DNA from 4 places in the Bacillus sp. 01N45 genome. Region 1 is predicted to be linked to each of the others. Evidence: riboswitches for the same ligand, from Rfam matches in the RefSeq annotation. Region 1 holds a riboswitch; each other region holds the start of a gene.

Region 1 (8,007 bases):
GGGCATAGTTTAAAGGTAGAACTGAGGTCTCCAAAACCTCCAGTGTGGGTTCGATTCCTACTGCCCCTGTAAAAGTGTATGGGCCTATAGCTCAGCTGGTTAGAGCGCACGCCTGATAAGCGTGAGGTCGATGGTTCGAGTCCATTTAGGCCCACCATATATTATTCCGCAGTAGCTCAGTGGTAGAGCTATCGGCTGTTAACCGATCGGTCGTAGGTTCGAGTCCTACCTGCGGAGCCATGGCCCGTTGGTCAAGTGGTTAAGACACCGCCCTTTCACGGCGGTAACACGGGTTCGAATCCCGTACGGGTCATAAAAAAAAGAGTCAGCAATATGCTGACTCTTTTTTTATTTTGTGGAATCCTCCTTTATCAACTGATTTTCCTGAAATAAATAAAGGGATTTAGGAAAAGCTATGGTATGTATAAAAAGGAGGAGACAAAAATGACACGAGTGAGAGACTTTATGAGTACTGATGTTGTACATTGTACACCGCTAGACAATGTATATGAGGCTGCTGTAAAGATGAAAGAAGAATCGATTGGATTGATTCCGGTTGTTGAAAATGAGCAAGTTGTTGGTCTTGTTACGGATCGAGATTTAGTTGTTCGAGGGATTGCTGAGAAACATCCTGGATCTAATAAAATTACAAATGTAATGACAACAAACATTGTTTCAGTTTCTCCAGATGAACCTATTGAAAAGGCTACAGAGTTAATGGCACAGTATCAAATTAGACGATTGCCAGTAGTTGAGAGTGGTCAACTCGTTGGGATGTTAGCACTAGGAGATTTAGCTATAAAAGAATCGGCAGATGATCAAGCGGGATTTGCTTTAAGTGAAATATCAGAGCATACGGAATGAAGTGAGACTTTAATTAGTGGAATAAGTTACGTATAAAAATCAGATACATTATTCTAGTATATAGGGTTAAGCTAATATGTTAGCATGATGTATCTGAGCCATTATATAATAAGTATACAGTTAGTAATTTCAACAGTTTATTTAAATTTGTCATTCCTAATTTTAAATAAGAGAAAAAATGATATACTGATAGATATAAGTATTATGATAGATTTCGAATATAACAATATTTATTGTTAATGATGTAATAATGGATTAATATTTCCTATGTAGACAAAAGGGAAGGGGAATTATATGAGGGCTATACAGCGCGATCCAAATTGGAATTTGGTTACAGATACATATATAGAACCAAATAATTTCGCTGAATTATTTTCTTTACTTGTACCTTGTCATCCGAAAGGTGAAGGGAAAGAAAGAACTATATTAGTGTGGAAAGAAAAAGAATTTTATAAAGAAGAAAATTTAGCGGCATTTATCGTATATGGAATGGATAAAGCAAAAAATTTACCACAGTTTCATAAAGATGAAATTCCAACTTTATTACGTATTCTTCGTTTATGCCAAGAGATTGGCTGGTATGAAGAAGCAAATACTTTTATGGTAACTCAAGGCCTAGCTGAGTTTGTTCACACTTCATTGGAATATGAAACGTGGGATCTTTTGACACAAGCGGTTGCTTTAAACTATTTAATTATTAAATATCGTATTGGTGAATTAACTGATGAGGATGTAGCAATTTGGGATAGAGTTAAATTTAATGAGAAATGTATAACGGACTGTAAACATTTATTATCCCATAAAGAAGTATTAGAATTTACATTCTTTTATATGTGTAAGAGAGCTAAATCTCTATCAAAAGAGCAATTAAATAGTGATATGATGAGTCTAGCAATGTATTGTAATACTTTTGTATATGACTTATATACACATGACTTATTACGAAAATATCGTAAGTGTACAGACTTCCTATCATACTATGGACCTAGTCAAGCGGTGTTAGCTTGTCAAAGAGCTGTACTTTCTCAAATTTCAGATCGATTAGACCCACTCAAGACTACTCATGTAGATGATTATTTATATGTAATGAAAGATATGATGGAGCACATGACGATAGGAATAATGGATCGATATGATCATTTCATCGGAAAACTATTATCATATGTGCCATTTTTCGAAATGATTCAAGTTCCACAACATGCGTATTATTGTGAAGAATTATTGTATATTTGTAAGGGCATTGAATATAAAGAAGAAATATTACGCAATTATATATTTATACAATTACATGATTGTTTACCATCATTCTTTAAACTATTTCTTAAAAATAAGCGTTATGCAACAATTCATGATATTCTGTTCTATTGGTGTGATGATGAACAAAGAATGAGCTTAGAGAAAAAATATAATCTTAGCTTTATTTATGAAAAATATGCTTGCGGATAAAGAGCATTTTCTATATAAATTAAAAAGGATCTCAAGTTTATGTGAGATCCTTTTTTTATTAGTAAAGCAAGGAGAACGCAATTAAGACGAGAAATAACATTCCATAAAGGAGAAATTGTGCCGTATTACTTCCTTGTATACCAAAAAAAGTATTTATTTTTGTGTATAAATTCAATATATATTTTATCGGATTATCTTTGAAAGATCGGTACACAGTGTCTCCTCTTTCTAAGCTTCTTGTTCGTGTTTTTTGGTATTAGGGACATGAATGTATCTAGCTATGAATAATAAAACAGCCATAAAGAATACAGGAAATACGGTAGATAAATAAAAACCATTACTAATAATATTTGTTATTAGGGCACTTAATAGAAAGATGGCATTATATATATGAGCAATTTTTTGTTTTAGTTGTACTTGAAAGGATTCCATCATAATTTCTAAAGTAACAAAAGCAATGATAATAGATAAAAATACAGTGTTTGTATTGTAAATGATTAAACAACAGATTAAACCTAAAAAGGCGAAGTATTCAATTAAGAGAGGTATATTGATATTGCGTTGCATACAATTTACCTAACTAAATATGGCAGTGGGTTTACTGCATTTGTTTTTTCAAAATTCCATTCTCCATTGTGTAATTCAAAATGAAGATGTTGCCCGTATGAATGACCTGTGTTTCCCATATGACCTACTAATTGTCCAGCTTGTACTTGATCACCAGCTTGTACAGTGCGATCTTTCATGTGTGCATAGACTGTTGTATATAATTTCCCGTTTATTTGATGGGCGATGAACACAACATTGCCATAGCTAGCTGAATAATATGATTTCACAACTTTACCTGCAGCTGCCGCCTGGATTGAGACATTACCTTGAGCCGCAATATCTATACCATAATGCATTTGTTCCCAACGTATATCAAAGGTTGAGCTAATTCTTCCTTGAGTAGGGAATTTGAAAACTGCTGGAATGGAAGTAGGTTGAGCCGTTTGAGCTTGTGATTGCATTTGATTTTGCACCACATAATGTTTTGCCACGTATCCGTATCCTGTGCCAAAACGAATTTTATACCAAGTTCCTACAGTTTCCACTACTTGTATTTGTGTACCATTTTGTAATGAACCAAGTAGTGCACCACTTGTACTAGCGTTGCCACGTACATTAAGTTTAGGTGTTGCAACTGTGTATTTCGTATTAGTTTGAACTGTGATGCCTTTTACTAAAGGCTGTGAACCATTAGATACGAATGCTTTTTGTACGTAACCTGTTTTGCCATTATGTAAAATTTTATACCACTCGCCTTGTTCTTCTTGAATGGTAACGAATTTCCCATTTGGTAATACATCTAAAATTGAAGATTCTAAATTAGGTTCAGAACGAACGTTTAATGCATTGGCATTAACGATGTATTGATTATTAGATTGAAGTTTGTTTTTTAGTAGAATAGCATCTTTTTGTACGTAACCTACTTTATTATTAACAGATACTTTATACCAGCCATTAGTTGTTTCAAGTATGTTTACCTTCGTATTAAAGCGAATTGTATCAATTGATGAGCTATTTGCGTTATCTTTTGTATGTAAGGCTACTTGATCGACTTTGACATATCCAGTTTTCACATTAGATAATTGTTCAGCGTTGGCTGTTTGTACATTTGTTTCTCCCATAGAAGGAAGTAAAGAGGCAATTGCGACAGTAGTTGCTGTTAAAGCAGTAGCTTTCATATTCATATAATAGAGACCTCCTCTAGTTGTATAGTTGTAATTTTATTATAGTATAAAGATATAATATAGTGGGTGTATTCACATAAATGTAATATGAAATCAATATAAAAATAAATTTTTTGAGGATAATGATTCCTTTTTATCCAATTAATTAGGATAATAATTTCTAAGATAGAATATAAGTATTATATAGTTTTGTTATTTTGTTGACAATTGGGAAAATTAAAACAGTTGATGATGTCTTATTACGATGTTATACTGACAGTGTTAATTTCATAGTTTGCTAGGAGAGCTGGTGTTGCCAGCTGAGAGTAGGCCGTAAGCCTTTGATCCTTTTCATTACCTGATCTAGATTATGCTAGCGTAGGGAAGCAATTCGGACACTAATAATGAGTCCCCGTTTCTTTGCGTATAGAAACGGGGCTTTTTTGTTTGAAAATTTCATATTGAAACCACTAGGGGTGCTTGTTGTGCTGAGAGAGGAATAATCCTTAACCCTTACAGACCTGATCTAGGTAATACTAGCGAAGGGAAGTGGAACAACGAATAAATTATAATTTTATTTGCTGTAACCACTTCTTATTTAGAAGTGGTTTTTTATTTAGATATATAAATTGAAAGGGGATAGAGAAATGAAATTTTGCGATAGATTATTAGAAACTGTACAACCAGTTTGGGAGATGAGTCATAATCACCCGTTTGTAGTAGGTATGGGAGATGGCACGTTAGAAAAAGATAAGTTTCAGTATTATATTATTCAAGATTATTTATATTTGTTAGATTATGCAAAGCTATATGCGATTGGTGTTGTAAAAGCAACGAATCCACAAGTAATGGGGAAATTTGCTGAACAAATTGATGGCATATTAAATGGAGAAATGACGATCCATAAACAATATGCAAAAAGACTTGGTATTTCTATAGAGGAGATAGAATCTGCAAAACCATCTGCTAAAAATTTAGCCTATACAAATTACATGATGTCTGTATCTCAAAATGGCACACTTGCGGAATTAATAGCAGCACTTCTTCCATGTATGTGGAGTTACTGGGAAATTGGAAAGCGTTTAAACGATATTCCTGGAGCAAGAGATCATGAGTTCTTTGGTGAGTGGATTCAAGGATATAGTTCAGAAGAATACGGTAGCCTTTGTATTTGGTTAATAGATTTATTAAATGAAATGGCAGTTGGAAAGTCTGACAAAGAGTTAGATCGATTAGAGGAGATATTCCTATATTCCAGTCGATTTGAATATTTATTCTGGGATATGTCCTATCGTAAGGAGATGTGGGGATTTGAGGAGCAAGAACATACTACAGTTTCATAATGTTTCTTTTCATTATGATGAGAAAACAATCATCAATGAATTAAATGCTTCTATACAAGATAAAGAGTTTGTAAGTATTATCGGACCGAGTGGATGCGGGAAAAGTACTTTATTTCGCCTTATTACAGGTTTAGAAGAGGTGAGTACTGGACAGATAGAGCTGACAGAAACAAAGAGCCATCCTGTAGGCTATATGCCCCAAAAAGATATGCTCCTGCCATGGAGAACGATTATTGAGAATGCTGCCCTGCCGCTAGAGTGCCAAGGTGTACAGAAGAAAGAAGCGCAAATAAAGGCAAAGGAACTGTTACATAAATTTGGTTTACAAGGGTATGAGACAAAATATCCGAAAGATTTATCTGGTGGTATGAGGCAACGCGTATCTTTCATTCGAACTTTATTAACAGGCGGGGAGATATTGTTGTTAGATGAACCGTTTAGCGCGTTGGACGCTTTAACGAAGGCATCTTTGCAAGAATGGCTGTTTGAACAATGGAAAGAGTGGGAAAAAACAATTTTATTTATCACTCATGATGTGGAAGAAGCGTTGTTTCTTTCTAATCGAATTTTAGTAGTAGAGCAGCAACCGATAACTACTTTAACCGAGAGGGTTGTACCACTTGATCGTAATCGAACAAGAAAAGATTTATATAAGCCTGAAGTGTTAGCGCTTAAAGATGAGCTTCTTAGTATGTTACAAAGGCAGGTACTCGTATGATGAACCGGTTGAAGGAGCTATTACCTGCCCTTACACTTACTAGTATTTTACTTGCCTTTTGGGAAGTAGGCGCAAGAATCGTAGACGAAATGTACATTTTACCGTCACCGTCTGCAATTGTGATGAAGATCTGGAAACTAAAAGATATATTATTTACGGTTCATTTGCCGGCAACCTTATCCGTCGTTTTAATAGGGGTGGCTATTTCTATCGTACTTGGGGTAGGACTAGCGATGTTAATGAATGCGAGTAATTGGATGGAGAGGGCATTTTATCCACTATTAGTTGCCTCACAAACGATTCCGATTACAGCGCTTGCTCCGCTCTTCGTTTTATGGTTTGGATATACGATCTGGAGTAAGGTCGTTGTTACGGTTTTAATTACGTTTTTCCCAATTGCGGTCAATACGTATGATGGACTACGCAGTACGAAAAAAGAATGGGAGGAGCTATTAGTTACGTATGGGGCAACGAAAAAAGATGTTTTTCTTAAATTAAAATTGCCGTCTGCTCTTCCTTATTTTTTCTCAGCTTTAAAAATTGCAGTTCCGCTTAGTGTAATTGGGGCAGCAATTGGTGAATGGCTCGGTGCACAAGCTGGGCTAGGGTATTTCAGTAAAAGAATGATGACGCAGTTAGACGGCGCAGGTGTATTTGCACCCATTGTATTGTTATCATTATTAGCTATTTTCTTCGTCATACTTATTTCGATTTTAGAAAAGAAATTTATTAGTTGGAGGAAGTATTCATGAAATTTTTAAAACGCATCTTTGTGTTTACATTATTAGTTGCAATGATTGCTGGATGTTCTAGTAATTCAGCGTCAGATAAGGGGAAAAAGGAAAAAGAAATAACGGTCATGCTTGATTGGTACCCAAATGCGGTACATAGCTTTATTTATGCGGCGATTGAAAAAGGCTACTTTAAAGAAGAAGGAGTAAAGGTGAATATTAAATTCCCTTCCAATCCGACTGATCCATTAACTTTAGCAGCTGCAGGAAAAGTAACGGTTGGCTTATATTATCAGCCAGATGTTGTCATGGCAAAAGCAAATGAACAAATTCCAGTGAAATCAATTGGAGCTGTCGTACGTTCACCATTAAATCATGTTGTATCGCTGAAATCAGCAGGCATTCAATCGCCAAAAGATTTAGAGGGGAAAACAGTTGGCTATTCTGGAACACCTTTAAGTGAGATGTATTTAAAAACGATGGTAAAAGAAGCTGGTGGTAATCCAGATACAGTAAAAGTAGTCGATGTTGGCTTTGATTTAGTACCGGCATTAATTACGAAAAAAGTGGATGCGGTAACAGGGGCATACATTAACCATGAAGTACCTGTTATGCGTCATGAAGGTCATGAACCAGCGTACTTTAACCCAGCAGATTACGGTGTACCGAATTACCATGAGCTTGTATTTGTAACAGGTGATAAAACGTTGAAAAAAGATAAAGAAGCGTTACAAGCTTTCTTACGTGGTACGAAAAAAGGCTATGATTTCATGAAGAAAAATCCAGATGAAGCATTAAATATTTTATTAAACCATCAAGAAAAAGAAAACTTCCCGCTTGTACCAGAAGTTGAAAAAGAGAGCATGAAAATTTTATTAGAGAAGATGGAAACGAAAGATGAGCCATTCTTATCGGATTCAAAAGAGTCATGGGAGAAACAAAATAAATGGCTGAAAGATAAAGGAATGACGAAAGAAATCGTTCCGGCTGAGGAATTATTCGAAAACATTTTAAAGTAGGCGAATGAATATGAAAAATGAGCTTCATGTAATCTCAAATGGTCACATGTCATTCGAAGAGTTAGTGAATGTAGCGATGCAAATTGAGAGTGAGATTGATTATTTGCATATTCGTGAGCGTGAGAAAAGTACGAAGGATTTGTATGAAGGTGTGGAAAGTCTTTTGAAGAAAGG
Region 2 (8,007 bases), on a different contig from region 1:
AATATCTTCTACGACAATTACGTTTTTTCCAGTAATGTTTACATCGATATCTTTTAATAGTTTTACTTTGCCAGTTGTTTCTGTTTGATTTCCGTAGCTAGATGCAGAAATAAAGTCGATTGTTACATCGTTTTTAATGTGACGAATTAAATCGGCAGCGAATACGAAAGATCCTTTTAATACAGCGATTACTACGATTTCTTCTCCTTCAAAGTCACGTTCGATTTGAAGTGCTAGTTCTTTTACTTTTTCTTGTAATTGTTCTTCAGAAATTAAAGTATCTTTTATTTCAAGATTCATTGGAGTCCTCCTACAGTGTAAAACTTGTGAACATTTCGACTGTAAAGGAAAGAAGGGGAAAAGTCAAAGAAGATATAAGTTTTTTACAGAAATCCCCACAAAATAGTCAGATGATATGATATACTGATCATATAAAGAAAACGCTTCCAAAAAGGGTGATTATGATGAGAAAGAAAGAGTATACAAGTGCAACATTTATAAAAGCATTACTTTTAACAATTGTTCTTGGTAGTTTGGCTTACATAATTGATGTACCAGCGATTCGAATTTCACTAATTGGAATGACTTTAGTATTAGGCGCAATTTCCCACGGTATGATGTCACAGCTACAAGAAGCTGGAGTGGATCATATGAAAGATCATATAGATAAGAAATGAGAAACCTTCACGTATAGAGAGTGAAGGTTTTTTGTTTCTTACAAAAATGTAAGGTAGTTGTAAGGCAAATCGATAGTTGCATAGTAGTGTTTTGGATAAACTATAGGTGTAAGGTAAAAGGCAAGCATATTTTAGGTAAATTAAGTTTTAGGCACTCTATATGTGAAAAAGGAGTAGGAGGGCATGGAGAAACGTTGGACGACCTTTTCTTTTTTAGCAACTAGCAACACCGTAATGCTAGCTGGCGAAATGGATTTTTTGCACTTGTTTGATCGAGAAGACGATCATTCTTCTTCTAAATTTACAATGAAATGGAATAAATGGAGCGAAAGTTGTAGGTTTGAAGAAGAGGCCCCTAACGAAGAGCAAAAGATTATTTTGACAAACCCTATTAAAGCGTGGGTTGTTCAACGTCGTAAGTGTAACGTCAAAAATCACTTAAAGAAAACTGAGCCGAGACAATTAGTTATCGCTCCGGCCCGTTCTACTTCTAAATCACGCGAAAGTAACATGTAAATATTGAGACACACACCCGAAAAAACATCGTATATATTGCGATGTTTTTTTATTTTTCTACAATGAAATCTTTAAATGAAATATATTTCATCTGCATCTTATATTTATATCTCTTGTTTATTCTAGTGATACATCCGATGCGAGTTGATGTGAATAAAATATAAGGAGAGAATGAAGATGAAAAAGAGACTATTACCAATTTGTGCAATGGCACTTTTAACAGTAGGATATTCTTCAGTAGCGAGTGCGGATACTGGAACAGTAACAAAGGAAGAACAGGCACAACTGCAGCAAGATAAAGCGAAAAAAGAAGCAGTGATTAAAGAACAGCAAAAAAGTGAAGAAGAGAAAAAGCGAATAGCGCAAGAGCAGTTGAAAAACGATAAGGCGAAAAAAGAAGCATTGATTAAGGAACAGCAAAAAAGTGAAGAAGAGAAAAAGAGAATAGCACAAGAACAGTTGAAAAATGATATGGCAAAAAAAGAAGCAGCACAAGTACAACAAAAAAATGGTGCGGTAAAAAAAGAAGTAGCGAAGCCAGCTGTACAAGGTGAAAAATTACCAAACACAGCATCTAATAATGTAGCAATGATGGCACTAAGCGCATGTCTTGTAGGGATAGGGACATTATTTGGTTTGAATCGTCGCAATAAAGTTAAGGCGTAAATAAAATATTGTCCTATAAAGAATGGAATAATTTCATATATTAAAAATGGTAGGTTATTCCTACCATTTTTGGCATGGAGGGATGAACATGAAGTTACTCAATTATATAGGTATCATATTGATGGCCATAGGGCTATTCACGGGATCATATTACGCTATGGAATGGTATAAAGGAAAAAGCTCTGCTCAACAATTAACGAAAGAAGAATTAAAGAGCCTTGAAAATATACAACATAAGCAACTTTCTTACGAAACACCTGTAACTTCCCAAGTACCTTCTTCTCAAACAGAACATAAAGAAGGAGAAAAGGTTGCACTGTTAAATATACCGAAAATAAAGAAGAAGTTTTCTATATACTGGGGAGCGGATGATGCAACGTTGAAGAAAGGAGTTGGAATGTTCGTTAGTGATGTAACGACAACACCATCTGGAGGGGGACATACTGTACTGAGTGGACACCGGGATACTGTCTTTACAGATTTAGGGGAGTTAAAAGAAAAAGACACTCTTGTTTTAGAGTATGATAATAAAACTTACACATACGAAATTCAAAAGATATGGATTACCCATGCGGATGATCGTACTGTTATTATAAAAAAAGAAGAACCGATATTAACACTAACGACTTGCTATCCATTTGATTATATAGGGGATGCACCAGATAGATATATTATCGAGGCGAAGTTAACGGCTAGTTATTCAAAATGAAGTGATAGTTTCTGAAAGCGGAAGGGGGATACATAAGTTATGTCAAAAAACATTTTAATTGTGGAAGATGAAGATATTTTGCGTGAAATATTAAAAGATTATTTTTTGAGCGAGCAATATGTAGTGTTTGAAGCAAGAGATGGGAAAGAAGCTTTAGTTGTATTTGAGGAAGAAGAGGTTGATTTAGTTATTTTAGATATTATGTTGCCGGAACTTGATGGATGGTCTGTTTGCCGAAGAATTCGTAAAACATCTGAGGTTCCTATTATTATGCTGACGGCACGTGTAGATGAAGATGATACGTTACTTGGATTTGAACTTGGGGCGGATGACTATGTGACGAAGCCGTATAGCCCACCAATTTTATTAGCAAGAGCGAAAAGGCTGTTAGAAAGTAGAAAAGTAACGAAGCAACTTCTAGAGAATGAAGATGATACATTATCCATTCACGGTATTCACGTCCACTTCCCATCGCGCACTGTTACGGTAGATAGGACAGACATTAATTTAACACATACTGAATTTGAAATATTAGCGTATTTCATGAAAAATCAAGGGATTGTTTTAACGCGAGAGCAACTCATTTCAAGAATTTGGGGATATGAATTTGCTGGTGACGATCGAACGGTTAATAGTCATATTCGTAATTTAAGAAATAAATTAGGAGAGAAAGCAAAGTGCATTACAACTGTAGTACGAACAGGTTATAAATTTGAGGGGAATGTATGAGAAAGGGGATTGTACTAAAATTATTTGCCCTCACAACAGCATTATGTATGTTAATTTTAGCGACGATATTTATTGGACAAACGATATTTTTTAAACAATATTATGCGAATCGAAAAGTAGAAGATATTAAAGTGAATTTAAATTCCTTTGAGAAGAATTATTTGAATTATGCAGGAAGTGCAGAAGGAATTCAGAAGCTGGAGCAAGACTTTTTAAGAGAAAATAATACGTGGATTACAACGTTAGATCAGAATGGGAATTTAAAACATGCGGATGATTTTTATTTTGAAGTAACGATAGATCGTAGGCAACAAAAGAGCTTTGGACAACAAATATTCAAAATTCCTTTATACAATCTCGTCAATATAGAGGAGATTGATAATAAATTATCAGATCCGTTTTTAGGACAAGAAATTTATTTTTCTGGCGTGAAAAAAGGTGATAGTTTTATTCCATTCTCTTTCGCGTTAGGTAAGCAAAATTTAAATGGATCTAATAAACCGTTAGAAAAAGCGTTTCAGGAGAAAATGAAATTAGATGAGGAGAAAAAGAGAGCGGATCAAGAACAACTTGTTAAAGAAAAGAAACCAGCTGTTCAGGAAGAATCTGCTCAGGAATTAGATACTTACATAAGAGGACGTGTTACGAAAGTACAGTTTCCTGATGTAAAAGGTCTTGTAAATCCAATTTATAAAAATAGTCTATTCTTAGATAGCATAAAAGAGTTTCAAAGGGATGTATTACTAAATGAAAGTAATCAAATAGAATATTCAATAAAAACAATGGACTATGAAAAAAATGATATAAAATATAAATTATTAATGAAACCAATAACAGAAAGAGACGGATCAGTCACATATATTTATGCGATGGCTTCTTTACAGCCTGTAGATGAAGCTGTACAAATGGTGCAAGATTACTACATTTACATCATTGCATTTGTAGTCGTTCTTATTTTTCTAGCTTCGTTCTATTATTCAAAACAAATTGCAAAGCCGTTATTAAAAATAAATGATACGACGAAGAAAATAGCACACTTAGATTTCACAGAACAAATACCGATTACTTCAAAAGATGAAATTGGTGATTTATCGAAAAATATTAATGTATTATCTAATAAGCTCCATTCGCATATTGGACAGCTAGAACAAGATATTGAAAAGGAAAGAAAGTTAGAAAATACGCGGAAAGAATTTATTTCTGGTGTTTCGCATGAATTAAAAACACCGCTGAGTATTATGAAAAGCTGTATTTCTATTTTAAAAGATGGAGTAGCTGAGCATAAAAAAGAATACTATTTTCAGGCAATGGAACGAGAAGTAGATAAAATGGATACTTTAATTTTGGATATGCTGGAGTTAGCTAAATTTGAGTCAGGTACATATAAAATGAAAAAGGATGTATTTTATATCGATACAGTAATTGAAGATATATGTGAACACCTTTCTGTGGACATAGAGAAAAAAGAACTTCATGTGCATAAAAATATATGTTCATTTGAAGTAGTCGCAAATCAAAGTCGGATTGAACAAGTAATCGTGAACTTCATTACGAATGCCATACGTTATACACCGAATAAAGAGGATATTATTATTTCTACAATAGATGAGAAAGATCGTATAAAAGTGTGTATTGAAAATAAAGGTACTCACATTGAAGAAGAGCAATTAGATAAAATTTGGGACCGTTTTTATCGCGTGGATGCAGCTCGCCACCGTTCACAAGGTGGAACTGGGCTTGGTCTAGCTATTTCTAAAAATATTTTAGAACTGCACGATGCTGAATATGGGGCAGAAAATACAGAAGATGGTGTATTATTTTACTTTTATTTACCTAAAAAAGCGTAGATGATGCATGCTACGCTTTTTTAATTTATTTTCATATTATCTTTACCTAATCTTTATTTTTAAGCGATATAATCTGGTTAGAAAATGAGGTTATGTAAGGAGTCGATGAACCGTGCATAGCAAGTGGCTAAGTATAATGGTATTTATTTTCTTTTGTGCATTTATTGTATTTTTAATTGATATTACGATATAACAAAAAGAGCGCTTATTAAGCGCTCTTTTTGTTTGAATTTATTTGATAAGCATTGATGCTCTTGAATAAGCGAGGTGAAGTAAGAAATAAAAATATAAGTAAAACGGTACATAAAATAAAAGAACCGAGCATTGTACTGCCGTTTACGATTAATGAGTATAGAACTGCTGATTGACCTTTCGGTGCATATTGTCCCCAGAAAATAATACCAGCAATAAAGTGGCAGAAATAGCGAGCAAAGCTACCGATAAATGTAGCAAGGATAATATAAGCAAGGACTTTCTTACCTTCGTTTTGTTTTGATGAAGGTTTTTCTTTACGGCTACCTAAACTTGATTGTTCTAAGTTATTTTCATTAGACGTTAAAAGTGCTTTTTGAATTGGACGATAGAATAAGCCAGCAAATCCGATAAAAGCAAAGGCAATGAAGTACTCAATGAAAGCTTGAATAGGTGTTAAAATGTAAGCATCTCCTACGACAATTTGTAATAGTCCCCAAACTAAACCACCTAAGAAAGCTGATTTAAAGCCCCAGCGGTATGCAATAATAAAAATAGGAATCATAGCGAATGAAATGGAACCGCCTGTTGGAAGTTTGATTGATAATGGTAAAATGTCGATGACCAAGGCGAAGGCTGCAAGAATTGCAGATTCGATCATCGCTTGTAAATTGGTGTTACGCATGTTGTCTCCCCCTAAATCCAAGTTGTGCAAAAAAGAATAGATATCATAGGAGGATACGAAATACGTAAATAAAAAAGAGGTATGTATTTCGGACGTTTGCACAATCCCTGCGTTAGCATTAACTAACAGGTTCGAAGGGTCGGAACGAAGTGTTCCCTCTCAGCGGCATGGCTCCCCCAGTGATAACGAGATTCTTTATTTGCTATTGTTTATTGTAAGCGAAATGGATGAGAATGGCAAACGAATACAGTATGACAATGATTGAAATAGAATTGTAGCGAAATGTTAATAAATATGAAGCAAAAGGGTATAGTACAAGAGAAATAGAGTGTGCTATAATTTTTTTGAAAATAATTATCATTCTCTTCTGAGGGGGAAGGTTATGAGCTTAGTAGATATTAAAATCGGTGAGAAAGTGTTAGTAAAAAGCGTTCAGTCTTTAGATCATTTACTGAAGAGAAGATTGGCTGCTTTCGGTCTTTCTGAAGGAAGCGAACTTCGCATGAAGCAGAAAGCGATGTTCAAAGGTCCTTGTACATTGGAGTGTCGTGGACAGTTAATTAGTATTCGTCATTGTGACGCGAAAATGATAAAGGTGGAATTAGCGTGAATAAGGTAGCTTTGCTAGGGAATCCGAATACAGGGAAGACATCATTATTTAATGCACTTACTGGTTCTTATGAATACGTAGGAAACTGGAGCGGTGTAACAGTAGAAAAGAAGGTTGGTAAATTAAAAGATAAGCAAGGAACATTAATTGATTTACCAGGTGTTTATGATTTGAATCCAGTTTCGCGTGATGAAGGTGTCGTTACAAATTTTCTACTAACAGACGAATTTCATCATATGTTAAATATAGTGGATTCTTCGCAATTCGAGAGAAATATGCATTTAACGTTGCAATTACTTGAGTTTGGAAAGCCGGTTTCAATCGGATTAAATATGGTCGATGTGGCAAAGCAACGAGGCATTGTAATTGATGTAAAACGATTATCAGAGCTATTAGGTGTAACAGTCGTTCCGGTCGTTGCAAGAAGTGGAAAAGGCTGTGAAGAACTACTTGCTACTCTTAAAGAAAATGACAAAAACGAGAAAAAGCCATTCATTATTTCATATGGTGTACAGATGGATGAAGGAATTGGAGAGGTAATAGCTCTTTTAGAGACAGCGAATTATAAGCATCCAAGATGGTTAGCCCTTCAATTTTTAAGCAATAACGAAGTAGTAGAAAAAGAAATGAAAGCATTACCAATTTATAAGGAACTTGTAGCCATTCGATCTCGCTTAGAAGGAAAACTTGATTGTACGTTGGAAGAGCACATTTACAAAACTCGTGAAGCGTATATTGAAAAGTTAAAAACAAATGTTATGAAGCATGAGAAAGAAGGAAAAATTCCTTTTTCGGAAAAAATTGATAGATTAATTACACATAAAATTTTAGGACTTCCAATCTTTTTAGCAGTTATGTTTTTTATTTTTCAGGTTACGTTTACGTGGATTGGTACACCTTTATCCGATATGTTAGATGAATTTTTTGGTGGACAGCTTACGGATTGGGTAACGGCTGGGCTCACAAGTGTTGGAGCTTCTGATTTTATTCAAGCACTCGTTACAGAAGGTATTATTGCCGGTGTTGGTGCGGTATTAGTATTCGTTCCACAAATCTTTGCACTATTCTTTTTCATTTCATTATTAGAAGACTCAGGATATATGGCGCGAATTGCAGTTGTTATGGATAGAATTATGGAGTTCTTCGGTTTAAATGGAAAAGCATTCATTCCGATGATTATCGGTTTTGGATGTAATGTTCCAGGTATTATGGCAGCGAGAACGATTGAACAAGAAAAAGAACGTTTACTTACAGTTCTTGTAACACCATTTATGTCTTGTTCGGCACGTTTACCTGTATACGCATTATTTGCGGGAGTATTCTTCCCTCATAGTCAGGCAACTGTTGTGTTTTCTTTATATGTTGCAGGTATTGTT
Region 3 (8,007 bases), on a different contig from region 1:
CTCTCTAAAATAAGCTAAACCTTTCGTTCCTTGAACTGCTTTCGTATCTTTTTTTGTACTCGTTGGGAAAATAGGGCCAACACCTAAATAATCAGCTCCGTTTTCAATTGCCCAGCGTGCTTCTTCAATTGTATGTGTAGATACACCAACAATTTTATCACCCATTTTTTCACGAACAGAAGTAATTCCTTCATCATCTTGGCCAACATGCACGCCATCTGCATCTAACTCCATAGCTAGTTCCACATCATCATTTACGATGAATGGTACACCGTACTCTTTACAGACTGCTTGTAGTTCTTTCGCGAAACAAATACGTTTCTCTCCCGTTAAAGCCCCTTCCCCCTTTTCACGAAATTGAAAAATTGTTATACCACCTTCAAGTGCATCTCTCAATACTTGTAGTGGCTCCTTCGCACAATTGTTACTTCCCATAATAAAATATACTGATAATAATCTAGACATTTCAGCCTTTGTAATACAGGGCATCTAGTTCACCTCCTTACTATATAAGCTCAATCTTCCCATACTTCTCAATATCACCCGAAGTGGTATTCGCTAACTGATTTAAAAATTCAATTTGGAAACTACCAGGTCCCTTTTCCACTGTCTTAGCAGCTGCCAGTTCCGCAGCTACACCATAAAACGTTAATGCCACTACTGCTGCCTTTACATAATCCTTTTCTACTGCTACAAATGCTCCTATTACAGAAGTTAGTAAACAACCAGTTCCCGTAACTTTCGTTAAAATAGGGTGACCATTTCGAATAAGGATCGTTCGTTCTCCATCTGTAACAACATCTTCTTTTCCAGTAATCACCGCTACTGTATTTAATTCATCCGCTGCCTGCCTTGCAATACTTACGACATTGCCATTTCCAACACCGGCGTCTACCCCTTTAATTTCCCATCTCTCATTAATAACGTTCGCTATTTCAGCTGCATTTCCGCGGATAATCGCTAAATCAATTTCAGCCGGAATATGTCTCGCAACTTCTGTTCGATACGATGTTGCTCCTGCACCAACTGGATCAAATAGTACTGGTACATTATTCACATTTGCTGATTTACCAGCAAGTAACATCGCTTCTACCTCTTCAGGACGAAGTGTACCCATATTTAAAACAAGGGCTCCCGCAATGCTAGCCATTTCTGCTACTTCTTCTTTCGCATACGCCATTACAGGTGATGCTCCTAACGCTAACAAGCCGTTAGCTGTAAAATTTGTTACAACAACATTTGTAATATTATGCACGAGTGGATTAGACTCTCTCACCAAATCCACTACTTTACTAATTTCTTTCATATTCATCCTTTTCATCTCCTAACTATAGTGATGGGAGATACACAAAAAGGCACTTTGCGCGTACGCAAAGTGCCTGAACATGTGCTTTTACACTCTCCCTACGCTGGCATTATCCAACAGGTTCAAATGGTCAATGACGGATTAGTCATACTCTCAGTTTGCATCCACAAACTCCCATGTGTTTATTATTCATCTACTTCAAAGTCTACTCTTATTCTAGTAAAATAACAAGTTCTTTACTTTTCTATTTAATATAGGAGCAACTAATAAAACAATAAGCATAATAAATAAGTATCTATTTCTCATAGTCTCATCATGGCGCATATTATGTTCTGTCGCCATCATTCACCCTCAAACAGATGTTATCCCACTAAAAAACGTTCAAATCTGGAGCGAAACTGAATCTCAAGAAGATGTATGCTATAGTTAACGTATGGAAATTTGAAAGGATGTTTTAAATATGGTAAAAAGCGTTGTAATCGCTGAAAAGCCTTCCGTTGCACGTGATATTGCGCGTGTACTTAAGTGCGATAAAAAAGGAAATGGCTACCTTGAAGGTAGTAAATATATTGTAACTTGGGCTTTAGGTCATCTCGTTACATTAGCTGATCCAGAAAGCTATGATGTGAAATATAAACAGTGGAATTTAGAAGATTTACCGATGCTACCTGAGCGCTTGAAATTAACGGTTATTAAACAAACAGGGAAACAATTTAATGCTGTGAAGAGTCAGCTACTTAGAAAAGATGTAAATGAAATTATTGTAGCGACAGATGCTGGACGCGAAGGCGAATTAGTCGCACGTTGGATTATCGATAAAGTTAAAATACAAAAACCTATTAAGCGTTTATGGATTTCATCTGTTACTGATAAAGCAATTAAAGATGGCTTCGCAAATTTAAAACCAGGTAAAGCATATGACAATTTATACGCTTCGGCTGTCGCACGTTCAGAAGCTGACTGGTACATCGGTCTTAACGCGACTCGCGCTTTAACGACTCGCTTTAATGCCCAGCTGAATTGCGGCCGTGTACAAACACCTACTGTCGCTATGATCGCTAATCGTGAAGATGAAATAAAGAACTTCAAAGCTCAAACTTACTACGGTATCGAAGCACAAACAACGAATCAGTTAAAACTAACTTGGCAAGATGCAAATGGTAATAGCCGCAGTTTTAATAAAGAAAAAATTGATGGTATTGTAAAAGGTTTAGATAAGCATAATGCTACCGTTGTGGAAATTGATAAAAAACAGAAGAAGTCATTCTCTCCTGGTCTTTACGATTTAACTGAATTACAACGTGATGCAAATAAAAAGTTCGGTTACTCTGCGAAAGAAACATTAAACATTATGCAGAAATTGTATGAGCAACATAAAGTTCTAACGTATCCTCGTACAGATTCACGCTATATTTCATCTGATATCGTTGGAACACTTCCAGAGCGTCTAAAAGCATGTGGCGTTGGAGAATACCGTCCTTTAGCACATAAAGTATTACAAAAGCCTATCAAGGCTAATAAATCATTTGTTGATGATAGTAAAGTAAGCGATCATCACGCAATTATTCCGACAGAAGGATACGTTAATTTCTCCGCCTTCACAGATAAAGAACGTAAAATTTATGATTTAGTTGTAAAACGTTTCTTAGCCATTTTATTCCCAGCATTCGAATACGAACAACTAACGTTACGCACAAAAGTTGACAATGAAACGTTCATTGCACGAGGAAAAACAATTTTACATGCCGGCTGGAAAGAAGTATATGAAAACCGCTTTGAAGATGATGATGTAATGGATGACGTAAAGGAGCAACTTCTACCTCGCATTGAAAAAGGCGATACATTAACTGTAAAGTTAATTATGCAAACATCAGGTCAAACGAAAGCACCTGCACGTTTTAACGAGGCAACTTTACTTTCAGCAATGGAGAATCCTACAAAATATATGGATACGCAAAACAAACAACTTGCTGATACGTTAAAATCAACTGGTGGATTAGGTACTGTAGCGACACGCGCAGATATTATCGACAAGTTATTCAATTCGTTCTTACTTGAAAAACGTGGTAAAGATATTCACATTACTTCAAAAGGCCGTCAGCTACTTGATTTAGTGCCAGAAGAACTGAAATCTCCTACACTAACTGGTGAATGGGAGCAAAAACTCGAAGCAATTGCAAAGGGTAAACTGAAAAAAGAAGTATTCATTTCAGAAATGAAGAACTATACGAAAGAAATTGTTTCTGAAATTAAATCGAGTGATAAAAAATATAAACATGACAACATTTCAACAAAGTCTTGTCCAGACTGCGGTAAACCAATGCTAGAGGTAAACGGCAAAAAAGGAAAAATGCTTGTATGCCAAGACCGTGAATGTGGTCATCGTAAAAATGTATCTCGTACAACAAACGCTCGTTGTCCGCAATGTAAGAAGAAGTTAGAATTACGTGGTGAAGGTGCAGGACAAATCTTTGCATGTAAATGTGGCTATCGTGAGAAATTATCCACATTCCAAGAAAGACGTAAAAAGGAATCTGGAAGCAAAGCTGATAAACGCGACGTTCAAAAATATATGAAACAGCAGAACAAAGAAGAAGAACCATTAAACAATCCGTTCGCAGAAGCATTAAAGAAGTTAAAATTCGATTAAACAAAAAGGTTCCTACCACTATCGGTAGGAACCTTTTATTTTTAATGAATAATTTTACTTCCTTTAGCGTTCTCAACAAACTTTTCACTCGATTTGTTAATTGGTGTTTTCAGTAATAACGCAGCAACAATCATAATTACTACGAAAGCACTTAACACAAGTAAATCTCGCGTTACGATATCCCAAAGCATTCCACCTACTGTTTCACGAATTGCACTAATTGCATATGTGAACGGTAAGAACGGATAAATTGCTTGGAAGAACGCTGGTGTCATTTGAATTGGGAATGTTCCGCCCGATCCTGCTACTTGCAGTACAAGTAAAATAATCGCCATCGATTTCCCAACGTTTCCGAAAATAGAAACAAGTGAGTATACAATACAAACGAAGACTCCACCAATAAATAAACTAAATAACACAAACCAGAACTTATCGACTACGTACGTACCGAGCAAGAATATATCTCCCATCGATACGATAAACGCTTGTGAAAGACCTATCGTTAAGAATGTTAATAAACGTCCGAAGTAAATTTCATGGCTCTTATAATTCGCGCCTTCTTCATGCACTTCTACTGTTAATAATGAAACCATTAATAATGCGCCTACCCATAATGCAAGCACTGTATAGAATGGTGACATCGCTGAACCGTAGTTTGGCATCGCAAATAACTTATTCTCTTTTAAATTGACTGGATTCGCGAAGTAATCACTTTGCTTTTCAACATCATTTTTTAATAAGCGTATGATGTCTTTTAAATCCTCTTCAGATTCAAAATCACGAATTTTATTTGCTAATTCTTTAATCTTTTTCTCAGTCTCCGGCATTTCAGCTTTAATATCTGCTAATTTTTTTCTACCGTCTACTAAGCCTTTTGATGAATCTTCTAGTAATTTTTTAACATCTGGAAGCTTTTTGTCTGCTTCTTTTAAAATTTGAGATGTGTTTTTAGACATCTCTTTTGTGCGAGCAATTGCTGCATTGAAATTTGGAGTGATTTCCGAGTCATATTTAGCTAAAATGTCACCTATTTGAGCCGAAGTACTTTTAGATACTGCGTTAATACTTTCAATAACATCTGCTGCTGGTTTTTGACCTTTATTAATAGCGTCAATTCCTTTATCAGTTAAATCGATTCCTTTTTGGAAACCATCTTTTAATTTATTCAATTTAGCAATCGTGTTATTCATGTTTTTATCACTATTTACATCTGCTAAAACTTTATTCGCATTTTCCATAACAGGAATCGTATCATTAACTAAATTCTTTCCAGCTTGTAACTCTCCTCTTATATCATTTAAAGCTACTTTTGTAGAATCTAATCCGTTAATCCCTTTATTATTCAAGTCTTCTCTTGCTTTTCCAAGCTCCGTTTTTAATCTGCTGTAATTATTTACAGCCTGATCATAGCCTTCTCTACCATTGTCTAATATCTCGTTAACTTTTTTTATTTCTTGATTTAAATTCTGTTGCGCATTTCCAGCTTTATCTTTTAATTGTTCAGCCGTACTTACCGCTTTTTCAAAATCTGCTACAAACGTCGCATTATAATCTGCCTCCGCTTGGTTTACCAAATTATTTATTGCATCTAACTTTTTATTAGTAGCATCTCTTACATCTTGTTTCACTTCTTGCCCTGTACCTATAATATTAGCGATATCTTTAACGCCACCATTTGCATTTTCTATAGCTGATTTAAGATTCGTTAATTTATCTATACGTCTTTGGAAGAAGTCTTTTCCAGAATCAGTTGGTGCAGATTCTTTAAATTTAGTAAAGACATCAATTAAATATGAAACACTATCCACACGACCTTGAAGATTCTCAGAAACCTTATTAAGATCTTGTTTCGCTTTTTCTGGATCAAAATTACCATTTTGTAACCCGTTTATAACTCCTTGTGCATAAGTTGTTCCAACACGTATTGAGCCGAATACATTATTTACAGTTTGATCAATATTTTTAGCTATATCTTTATACAATTGACCATTCACCTGCGGTAATTCTGGTATCTGCGGAATAGTTATATTAGGTAACACTGGGAATTTAGATGGATCTGGAAGTGCCAGATTGAAATCAACAGATGGATTTTTTAAGAAATCCGTAATTGCCGCCGCACCATTCAAACCTGTTTGCATTGCAATTAAATTATTCTTAATAGTTCCCGGAGCACGATTCAATGTTTCATCATTTCTCGCAAAGAACGCATCTAAACTCTTAAGTGTATCCTGCCCATCATTAATAACACTCTCTACAACCGGCAACTCTTTTTGCGCCACTTTCACAACATCTTCTGCTCGAGTTGCATCATCTAACGCCTTATCCATTAATGTATTCATTTCTGGGAACTGCGCTTCTAACTTAAAGACAAGGTCTTTTACTTTCTCGATACTTGGTAAGTTTGTTTCTAAATCGATTCCAAGGTCATTGAAGATTTTAAAAATCTCACCGTTTGCTGTTTTAACGAAGTTTTTACTAATTTCTTCCGTAATACCTGATGCACCTTTTGCTGTAATTTTCGGTGCAATCGCATTTACTTTTTCATTTACATAGTAATCAAGTTCTGGCTTTTGTGGATTTTCATCCAGAACAGTTGCAATTTTTTCAGAGAAGTCTTTTGGGATTGTAATACTTGCATAATAATCCCCACGCTCAACTCCGTAAATCGCCTGCTTTTGGTCTACAAATTTCCAACCAAGATTCTTGTTTTTCTTTAGAGAATCTACAATCTCGTCCCCGATATTGATATCTTTCCCTCTTAAATTAGAGCCTGCATCTTGGTTAGAAACGGCAATGGGAACCTCTTTTGTATTTCCATATGGATCCCAAGAAGCTTTAATGTTAAACCATGCATATAACGATGGTAAAATCATTAATCCTAAAACAATAACAATTGCAGCCCAATGTTTAGCTACATTCCGTAAATCTGTCTTATAAATACGCCAAATTTGTTTCATAGAAGTTATCACCTAATTATATATTTTTCCTTCTTTAGAAAATGATACATACATTTTGCAATTATATCACTTTCTACATCGTGGATTAAACGAAAATACACTATTTTTCCCATTAAATATTTCACTTACTTCATTATATAACGAAGTAAAAAAAGTATGCATACAAAATGACCAAATTAGTTTTACATTCAATAATAACAAATATATAGGAAATGTCATAAAAAATACAAGTATTTTATCTTGGCAATACTTGTATTCCTCAAAAAAATCCTCACAGCTTTTCATCATCTGTGAGGATTTCTTCTATTATATATCTACTTGTACTTCTACACCGAAATGATCTGAAATTACATTTCTGTTCGTACCATTAAAAATGACTTTTGAAGAACAAACTTTTTCACTTTGGTTACACAATATTAGATCGATTCGTAAGTTATGTTTATTTTCATCCCAACCAGCAATCTCACCTTGGACAGTTGTTCCTTCATCCTTCTCTATCGCTAGTTCATATGTGTCATACAAACCTTTTTGCATCATATATTCATAGCCTTCACCTTGTAAACGAGCGTTATTATTAAAATCACCCATTAAGAAGGAAAGTTCATTACTATCTACACGCCCCATCAAACGATTAACTTGATCTTTGAATGATTCTTCTTCATCATTCCACCAACCGAGGTGGCAAGAGTAAAACGTGATGTTCTTATCATTATAAGCAATTGTCGCACTTACAATTTTGCGTGTTTTCCAATACGTTGTATCCTTATTTTCTGAAATAAAGAACGTATCTTCTTTTACAACATTATGCTTCGTTATAATCGCTAATCCTTCTTCATACACATCATAACCAATATGAGAGAAATCCCAAGTAATATTGTAATCTTTTACATGTAATGCTTTTAACTCTTCTAATAGTAAAAGTCCAAAATTATCTTCTTTCTTGTTACCGCATACATTTTCAGCTTGTATCGACTGACTTACTTCTTGCAATGCGATGACATCGTACTCTTCTTCTTGAATGACTTTAGCAAGATATTTTATCTTTTCCAGTTGATTCTCTTCTTGCCAAGAGTGACAGTTTAAAGTTAGCAATT
Region 4 (8,007 bases), on a different contig from region 1:
CAACGGAAGAATTGAACAGTGTTGGACAAACCTATATTGTTGGAGCGAAAAAAAATGAAAAAGGTGAGCTACAAATCATTGATTTATCTACAGGTTTAGCAAATGTTGTTGAAGTAAGGCCGGGAGAATATTATAAACAACCAGACCTTTGGATGAAAGCATATGATAAAGTAATGAGCACAAAAAAAGCAAACATGACAGAAGTATATGAAGACGCATTAGGAACATGGGTAACGATATTAGAGCCAATTAAGGATGGAGAAGGTAACATTGTGGCACTTGTTGCAGCTGATGTAGATGCTTCTATTGTTCCTAGTACAAAAGAAAAGTTTATTATACAAGGTTTAATGTTTATTTGTATTTCTGTTTTAATTGCAACTTTTATTCAATTCTTAATTGTGCGTAACGCACTTGCTCCATTGCGGGATTTACGTGAAGGATTGCGCAGAGTCGGTGAAGGTGATTTAAGTATTAAATTAGAGGAAAGACCAGATGATATTGGTATTATTAATGCGTATTTTAATAATACCATTGAGAAGTTTAAAGGAATTATAGATAAAGTGAAGCAGACAGCAGAACAGGTTTCCTCATCTTCGCAAGAATTGTCAGTGAGTACGAAAGAGAATAGCATGGCAGTCCAAGGAATCGTAAGTTCTATAGTTGAGTTAAGGGCTGGCGTTCAATCACAAGAAACTTCAGTACCAAAGTACTTAGGTATTGTATATGAAATGGAAGATAGGATGGAAGAGATAACTAATATTACAAAACAAATGGCGAAAGAGTCTGAAGGTACGACGCATCATTCAGTAAAAGGAAATGGTGTTATTGAACAGACGATTAATCAAATGAACATAATACAAAATGCAGTACAAGATTTATCTTCTATCATTCATTCTTTGGAAACAAGATCAAAAGAAATTAGTGATATTGTAAATGTAATTACAGGTATTTCAAATCAAACGAATTCGCTAGCTTTAAATGCTTCTATTGAAGCTTCACGTGCTGAGGCAACCGGAAAGGGATTTGCCGTTGTTGCTGATGAAGTGCGTAAATTAGCAGAGCAGACGGAAGCATCAGCAAAAGATATAGCGAAATTAATAGGGGAAACACAAGTTGAAACGGAAGAAGCTGTTGTTTCAATACAAAAAGCTTCAAAAGAAGTAGAATCCGGAATTAAACTTTTTCAAAGTAGTGGTGCTTTCTTTGAAAAAATTTCAAAATCAGCACAATCTGTTACAAATCAAGTTAGAGTTGTTTCTAGCAATTCAAGTGATATATTGAAAAATAGCCAAAATATTGTTCGTGTTGTAAATGAACTATCACTTATTGCAAATAAGTATGCAAATAGTAGTAATAATATTGAAGAAAGTATGAAAGAACAGGAAATGTCTGTACAAGATATTGCTGAATTAGCTAGTTCTTTAAGCTGGCTTTCACAGGAGTTACAAGAGTTAATAGGGGAATTCAAAAGTTAAATGAAATGATTATACGTGCTTTTGTTTGTTCAATAAAATAAATCATGCTACAATGAAAACGAATTAAGGACCGGGGAGCCAATTGGCTGAGAGGATGTAAACAAACATCGACCCTCAACCTGATCTGGATAATGCCAGCGTAGGGAGTTACTTAAAGTGATGTAGCATATGTTATTCTATAATAACTTGCATACAAGGCTTTCCTACGCAGTAGGAAAGCCTTTTCTTGTTTTAATATTTCATTTTATAAGGGGGATTTTACTATGTCACAACAAGTTACAATTTCATTTTCAGTAGTACCACAAGCGAAGAACAAAGATGTGTATTCTGTTGTTGATAAAGCAATTGAAGTTGTACAACAATCGGGAGTTCGTTATGAAGTAGGGGCAATGGAAACAACGCTGGAAGGAGAATTAGATGTACTTCTTGATATCATTAAACGTGCGCAACAAGCTTGTGTGGATGCTGGAGCAGAAGAAGTGATTACTTCTATTAAAATCCATTATCGTCCAAGCACTGGTGTAACGATAGATGAAAAGGTTTGGAAGTACCGTGATGAATATGCAAAACCAGAAGCAATCTAAAATAATTACAACAATTTGGCTTATCCTTCTCATAGCGATATGGGAAGGATCTGTTTCATTATTTAAAATTGAACCGTGGATTTTACCGAAGCCTTCTGCCATTGTTCAAGAATTAATTGGAATGAAAGATTTACTATTACCGAATACGATGCAAACGTTACAAGAGGTTCTAATCGGACTGTTTTTTGCGATTTTAATTGGGACAAGTATTGCAATTATTATGGATGTTATCCCTTTATTTCGTATTTTAATAAATCCGTTGCTTGTTATTTCGCAAACGATTCCAATCGTTGTACTTGCACCGTTATTTATTATTTGGTTTGGATATGGAATGCTACCGAAAGTAATGGTAGTAATACTCGTTTGTTTCTTCCCGATTGCGCTCAGCATTTTAGAAGGTTTTCAAACGGTAGATAAAAATATGTTGAAGTTGTTGCAAACGATGAAGGCAACGAAATGGCAAGTTTACCAGAAAGTAAAGTTTCCAGCAGTGCTGCCATACTTTTTCTCAGGTTTAAAAATTGCAGTTACATATAGCGTAATGGGAGCAATTATTGGGGAATGGCTCGGTGCAAGCGAAGGGTTAGGAGTTATGCTTACAAGAGCTACAAAATCCTTTCTAACAGCCCGAGTATTTGGTGTGGCGGCAATTATTGTTATGGTGACATTATGTCTGTATTTTATCGTGGAGTTTATGGCAAGAATAACAGCACCATGGATATATAGAAAGGACGGCAGAAAATGAAAAAAGGTTTAAAAGTTATGTTGGCTGCCTTATTAGCAGTAGGTGTAGCTGGATGTAATCCGGCGAAGAAAGAAGAAAGTGCAAGTAAAGATCAAAAAGTAAAAGTAGTATTAGATTGGTTTCCGAATACGAATCATACTGGCCTATATGTAGCGCAAACGAAAGATTATTATAAAAAGCAAGGATTAGATGTAGAGATTATTCAGCCAGGTGATAATGTGACAGCGGAGCAAATGATAGCTTCCGGAAAAGCTGACTTCGCAATAAGCGCACAAGAAAATGTAACGTTGGCTCGTGTGGAAGGTATTCCTGTTGTATCTGTAGGAGCAATCATCCAACATAATACTTCAGCTTTTGCATCACTTAAAAAAGATAATATGACGTCACCAAAAGATTTTGAAGGTAAACGTTACGGCGGCTGGGGAGGACCAGCAGAAGAAGCGACGTTGAAGACAATCATGGAGAAGCATCAAGCTGATTTTAATAAAGTTGAAAAAATCATCTTAGGACAAACAGATTTCTTTAAATCAATCGGTCGTGATGCAGACTTTGAATGGATATATTACGGATGGGATGGAATTGAAGCGAAGCGCCAAGGAAAAGAGTTAAATACGATTATGGTGAAAGACTTAGACCCAGCGCTTGATTTCTATAGTCCTGTTATTATTACGAGTGAAAAACATACGAAGCAAGATAAAGACTTTGTGAAAAAGTTTATGAGTGCAACGACAGAAGGTTATAATTTTGCAATTAAAGAACCGAAAGAAGCTGCTGATATTTTAATTAAAGCAGTTCCAGATGTGAATAAAGAATTAGTACAAGAAAGTCAAAAATGGTTAAGTACGAAATATCAAGATGATGCAAAAACGTGGGGAGTACAGAAGGAAGAAGTTTGGACGAATTACATGAATTTCTTATATGATAACAAAGTTATTAAGAAGAAAATTGATGTGAAAGATGCCTTTACAAATGAGTTCCTTCCAAGTGAAAAATGAGTGGATTACAAATAAAAGAGATTGTAAAAGCTTTTGATGGAAAGAATGTATTAGCAAATATTAGTGCTTCTATACGAGAGGGAGAGTTCGTTTCCTTTGTAGGACCGAGTGGTTGCGGGAAAAGCACATTATTAAATATGATTGCAAATGTTGAAAAACCAACAAGTGGAAATGTAACGTATAAGGATACGCACGTACAAGAGCAAGATGTTGTAAGTTATATGCCGCAGCAGGATTTATTACTACCTTGGCGATCAGCTTTGCAAAATATAGTTCTTCCATTGGAAATCGAAGGGAAACCGAAAAAACAAAGGCTGACAGAGGGAATGGAAGCATTAAAGCAATTTGAACTAGATGAATATGCAGACCATTATCCAGATGAATTGTCTGGTGGTATGCGTCAAAGAATTAGTTTTTTGCGCACATATTTATGTGAAAAGCCAATTATGCTACTTGATGAGCCTTTTGGAAAATTAGATGCCTTTACAAAAATGGAAGTACATAGCTGGCTTTTAAACTCTTGGCACCAAGAGAAGCAAACAATCGTTATGGTTACACATGACTTAGATGAGGCAATCTTACTTTCGGATCGCGTATTTATTTTATCTCAAAGACCAGCATCAATAGTTGGAGAGGTACAAGTGAAATTACCTAGACCAAGAACGATGGATATGTTAACATCACTTGAGTTAAAGAAGGATAAGGAAGAAATTCTGAGAGTATTAGCTCCTTATATGAAAAAATAGAAAAAGCTCTTACCAGATTTAAATATAATTGCTGGTAAGAGCTTTTTTTTATAGAACATGAAAAGAATGAGAAGGAACAAAAGAAAAAATAGAGAATAGAATATAACAGAGTAGTTTATACTCTTAATATAACAAATGTTAAAGGAGTGAAAGGATAAAATGACTTTATCAACTGTTCTTCAAATGGTTTTAGCTTGATACGGGAGAAGTCTGCCCATTTTTAACGATTAAGCTAAATTGAAGACAGCAGGTAAAGAACCTTAATCCTTTTTTACGATAATATGTAATGGGTAAGGTGTATTCACCTTACCCATTTTTTATATGCACAATTAAATAAGGCTTTTTACTGTTGCTCTCTATTTAGCTTATGAATCATAAGTAGAGGAGAGAAAAAAATGAGTATATTAACAGTAGAAAATTTAAGTCATTCATATGGTGAGAAAACCATTTTATATAATGCGTGTTTTCGACTATTAAAGGGCGAGCATGTTGGGTTAGTTGGGAAAAATGGAATTGGGAAATCAACATTGTTAAGGATTTTAACAGGAGAACTTATACATGATGACGGAAACATTGAATGGTTTCCACATGTGAAGATAGGTTTTTTACAGCAGCATATGGATTTACAAGAGGGGATAACAATTGAAGGATACTTACAAAGTGCATTTTCTAATTTGTATAGGATTGAATGCGAAATGTTAAAAATTGCTGAAGAAATGAATGGAGCAGGAGAAGTAGAAAAACTGTTAGTAAAGTATGGAGAATTACAAACTATATTGGAAAGCTCTAATTTCTATCAAATTCATACAGAAATTGAAGAAGTAGCAATCGGTTTAGGTTTATTTGAAATAGGGTTGAAAAAGGATGTTTCAAAGTTAAGTGGAGGACAGCGAACAAAGTTATTACTTGGGAAGCTCCTTTTAGAAAAAGCTGATGTTTTATTGCTAGATGAGCCAACAAATTATTTAGATACAGCCCATATAGAATGGTTGCAATCGTATTTGAGACTGTATGAAAAAGCTTATGTGATCATTTCACATGACGAAGTATTTTTGAACAGTATTACGAATGTTATTTATCATCTAGAAGAACGGAAAGTGAAGCGGTACGTAGGAAATTATGAAAAATTTGTGCAAAGTTATCAATTGCAAAGGAAACAATTGCAATCGGCGCATGCGAAACAGCAAAAAGAAATTGCTCAGTTAGAAACATTTATTCAAAAAAATAAAATTCGAAAAGCGAAACAGGCCAAAAGTCGAGAGAAAGTATTGGAGAAAATGCAAAGGATTGAAAAGGTTAATCATGTACCTCGATCCCGTTTTGATTTCAATGTTTATGAGGAGCCAGTTAGTCGCATATTACAGGCTGAAAAACTAAGGATAGGATATAGTTCTCCGTTATGTCCAGAATTGAATTTGCAAGTAAAAAAAGGAGAAAAGATAGCGATTGTTGGTCATAATGGGATTGGAAAAACGACAATGTTAAAAACGTTATTAGGTCAAATAAAGCCGCTAAGCGGTTCAATTTCTATTGGAGAACGAGTAAATCCTGCTTATTTTGCGCAGGAAGAGTTTGCTTCAGAAACAACACCATTAGAAAAAGTTTGGGCAGAACGACCAGATATGACAAAGAAAGAAGTACGCCAAGCATTAGCAAAGTGTGGATTGAAAGAAGAACATGTATTAAAACCTATTCGTTTATTAAGCGGCGGGGAACAAACGAAAGTACGTTTATGTGAACTTATCGTAACGAAAAGCAATGTTTTAATTTTAGATGAACCGACTAATCATTTGGATATAGAAACAAAGAAGTCTTTGCAGGAAGCGTTACAACAATATAAAGGAACAGTTTTACTTGTCTCACATGAGCCTTCTTTCTATGAAGCATGGATAACAAAAGTATGGAATATAGAAGAATGGGATGCTGAACGATATGAATAAAGAAAAGGCATTAGCTTGTATAAGCTAATGCCTTTTCTTTGTGATTAACATGATTTTCGAGAACTCTTACATGAGAATTGTATGAAGAAGCACTCTTATGGTGCGCTTATAAGCGTGCTTTTTCTTATGTTATGTTTATATTTAGATGCCTTTCCCTAATAGACGACTATCTTTCTTTGTATATATAGATAGTTTGAAATGGAATGAAAATAATTCCTATATGTAAAGGATAATGTGATTAGTATGGGAAGACAATAGAACTTAAAGGAAATTCATGTAAAATTCAGATGAACTTCACACGAACTTCATATTAGAAACCAAATATAATTATAATAGGTTATTGTAATTATAATTGGTGATTTTTCATAACATTAAAAGTTTGAATTTAGGATAGAGCACTCAAACCTAAATTCAAACTTTAGTGAAATAATTAATGGAGGTTACGCTTAGTTTTCGCTAATGGATGCATTTACAAGTTCGGCGGGAGTGCCTGTTCCTGCCCCTCCGATTGTAACGGATCCACCAGGAGGAATTTCACCATTCCATCCTGCATTCGTAATTACGTAATGATTATTTATTTTACTACTAATTTTAGAATCCCAAACTTGTGTTAAATTGCCGTTATAATCAAATTCTAATTTCCAGTTTTTAATAGGGGTCGTTCCACTATTTTTAATTACAATCGAGAAGTTGTAACCACTTCCCCAATTTGAAGTGACTGAAAAGGTAGCATTACCATTTCCACCAGGGGGTGTTGTATCAGTATCATCTGTTTTTACAATGATAGAAGTAGGCTGTGATTTATTCCCGGCAGCATCTTTTGCAATTATTGAAAATGTGTATTCGGTATTAGATTTTAAGTTTTTGATTGTAATGCTATTTGTTGTTGTACTCCATTTCTCTTCTCCGGCAGTAATTTCATATTCCGTAACTCCTACGTTATCAGTAGATGCAGTCCAGTTTAATTGAACGGAGTTTGAATTTTTATTTGTAACAGCAATATTTTTTACGTTTGTTGGGGGCTCAGTATCTTTTTGAGTAATAGGTCCACCAAGTAATCCTTTTACTAACGTATCAAGCAATTTTGGTCCACTGCAACTATATTTTGGACTTGTACGGCAATCCCCGCTTAGTTCCCAAAACATTGCGCCACTTAGACCCTTTGTCTTTATATAGTCTGTTTTATATTTCATAGATTCGTTGTCATCATAGCTAATAAACGTGCCTGTAGTCGCATTATATAAATAAGGTACTTTCGCTACATCGTTCCAGTGGCGAACAAAACCATTTTTATTAACATAATTAGCTGCTAAATCACCATAATCGTACACACCTGTGTCACCGGTAGAATAATCATCCCAAGTACCTTTAGAAGCGAGCTTTCCGTCACTACCTGGTTTACAAGGTTGGTATTGCCCATTATTTTCTTTTCCGCAACTTTTCCATCCACGTCCGTAAAAAGGTACACCTAATACGAGTTTATCCGCTGGAACCCCTTCATTTGTATAAATGTCTATCGCAC

The links. Region 1 has a riboswitch for thiamine pyrophosphate ahead of tenA (thiaminase II). Riboswitches for the same ligand answer to the same signal wherever they lie in the genome.
Region 2: it holds a riboswitch for thiamine pyrophosphate, as region 1 does, so the genes downstream of both, thiT (energy-coupled thiamine transporter ThiT) here and tenA (thiaminase II) in region 1, are expected to answer to the same signal.
Region 3: it holds a riboswitch for thiamine pyrophosphate, as region 1 does, so the genes downstream of both, thiM (hydroxyethylthiazole kinase) here and tenA (thiaminase II) in region 1, are expected to answer to the same signal.
Region 4: it holds a riboswitch for thiamine pyrophosphate, as region 1 does, so the genes downstream of both, AC1DMU_RS20640 (MTH1187 family thiamine-binding protein) here and tenA (thiaminase II) in region 1, are expected to answer to the same signal.

What each region holds. Positions count from the first base shown of each region.
Region 1 covers NZ_JBFTQW010000007.1:302,374-310,380, reverse strand. The annotation lists tRNA gene AC1DMU_RS18815 (tRNA-Trp) at 1-69, shown strand, start outside; tRNA gene AC1DMU_RS18810 (tRNA-Ile) at 81-157, shown strand; tRNA gene AC1DMU_RS18805 (tRNA-Asn) at 166-240, shown strand; tRNA gene AC1DMU_RS18800 (tRNA-Glu) at 242-313, shown strand; gene AC1DMU_RS18795 (CBS domain-containing protein) at 445-864, shown strand; gene AC1DMU_RS18790 (DUF3965 domain-containing protein) at 1,159-2,310, shown strand; gene AC1DMU_RS18785 (hypothetical protein) at 2,539-2,877, opposite strand; gene AC1DMU_RS18780 (SH3 domain-containing protein) at 2,883-4,043, opposite strand; TPP riboswitch at 4,313-4,424, shown strand; TPP riboswitch at 4,485-4,587, shown strand; gene tenA (thiaminase II) at 4,670-5,365, shown strand; gene AC1DMU_RS18770 (ABC transporter ATP-binding protein) at 5,334-6,083, shown strand; gene AC1DMU_RS18765 (ABC transporter permease) at 6,083-6,835, shown strand; gene AC1DMU_RS18760 (ABC transporter substrate-binding protein) at 6,832-7,833, shown strand; gene tenI (thiazole tautomerase TenI) at 7,844-8,007, shown strand, end outside.
Region 2 covers NZ_JBFTQW010000013.1:61,134-69,140, forward strand. The annotation lists gene hpt (hypoxanthine phosphoribosyltransferase) at 1-300, opposite strand, end outside; gene AC1DMU_RS24400 (hypothetical protein) at 462-677, shown strand; gene AC1DMU_RS24405 (hypothetical protein) at 861-1,193, shown strand; gene AC1DMU_RS24410 (LPXTG cell wall anchor domain-containing protein) at 1,371-1,859, shown strand; gene AC1DMU_RS24415 (class D sortase) at 1,948-2,568, shown strand; gene AC1DMU_RS24420 (response regulator transcription factor) at 2,608-3,297, shown strand; gene AC1DMU_RS24425 (sensor histidine kinase) at 3,294-5,144, shown strand; gene thiT (energy-coupled thiamine transporter ThiT) at 5,353-6,021, opposite strand; TPP riboswitch at 6,108-6,209, opposite strand; gene AC1DMU_RS24435 (FeoA family protein) at 6,404-6,631, shown strand; gene feoB (ferrous iron transport protein B) at 6,628-8,007, shown strand, end outside.
Region 3 covers NZ_JBFTQW010000009.1:92,991-100,997, reverse strand. The annotation lists gene thiE (thiamine phosphate synthase) at 1-489, opposite strand, end outside; gene thiM (hydroxyethylthiazole kinase) at 506-1,321, opposite strand; TPP riboswitch at 1,385-1,494, opposite strand; gene topB (DNA topoisomerase III) at 1,767-3,956, shown strand; gene AC1DMU_RS20610 (YhgE/Pip domain-containing protein) at 3,998-6,913, opposite strand; gene AC1DMU_RS20605 (endonuclease/exonuclease/phosphatase family protein) at 7,220-8,007, opposite strand, start outside.
Region 4 covers NZ_JBFTQW010000009.1:103,374-111,380, forward strand. The annotation lists gene AC1DMU_RS20635 (methyl-accepting chemotaxis protein) at 1-1,475, shown strand, start outside; TPP riboswitch at 1,537-1,638, shown strand; gene AC1DMU_RS20640 (MTH1187 family thiamine-binding protein) at 1,739-2,059, shown strand; gene AC1DMU_RS20645 (ABC transporter permease) at 2,031-2,804, shown strand; gene AC1DMU_RS20650 (ABC transporter substrate-binding protein) at 2,801-3,799, shown strand; gene AC1DMU_RS20655 (ABC transporter ATP-binding protein) at 3,796-4,545, shown strand; gene AC1DMU_RS20660 (ABC-F family ATP-binding cassette domain-containing protein) at 4,941-6,485, shown strand; gene AC1DMU_RS20665 (glycosyl hydrolase family 18 protein) at 6,932-8,007, opposite strand, start outside.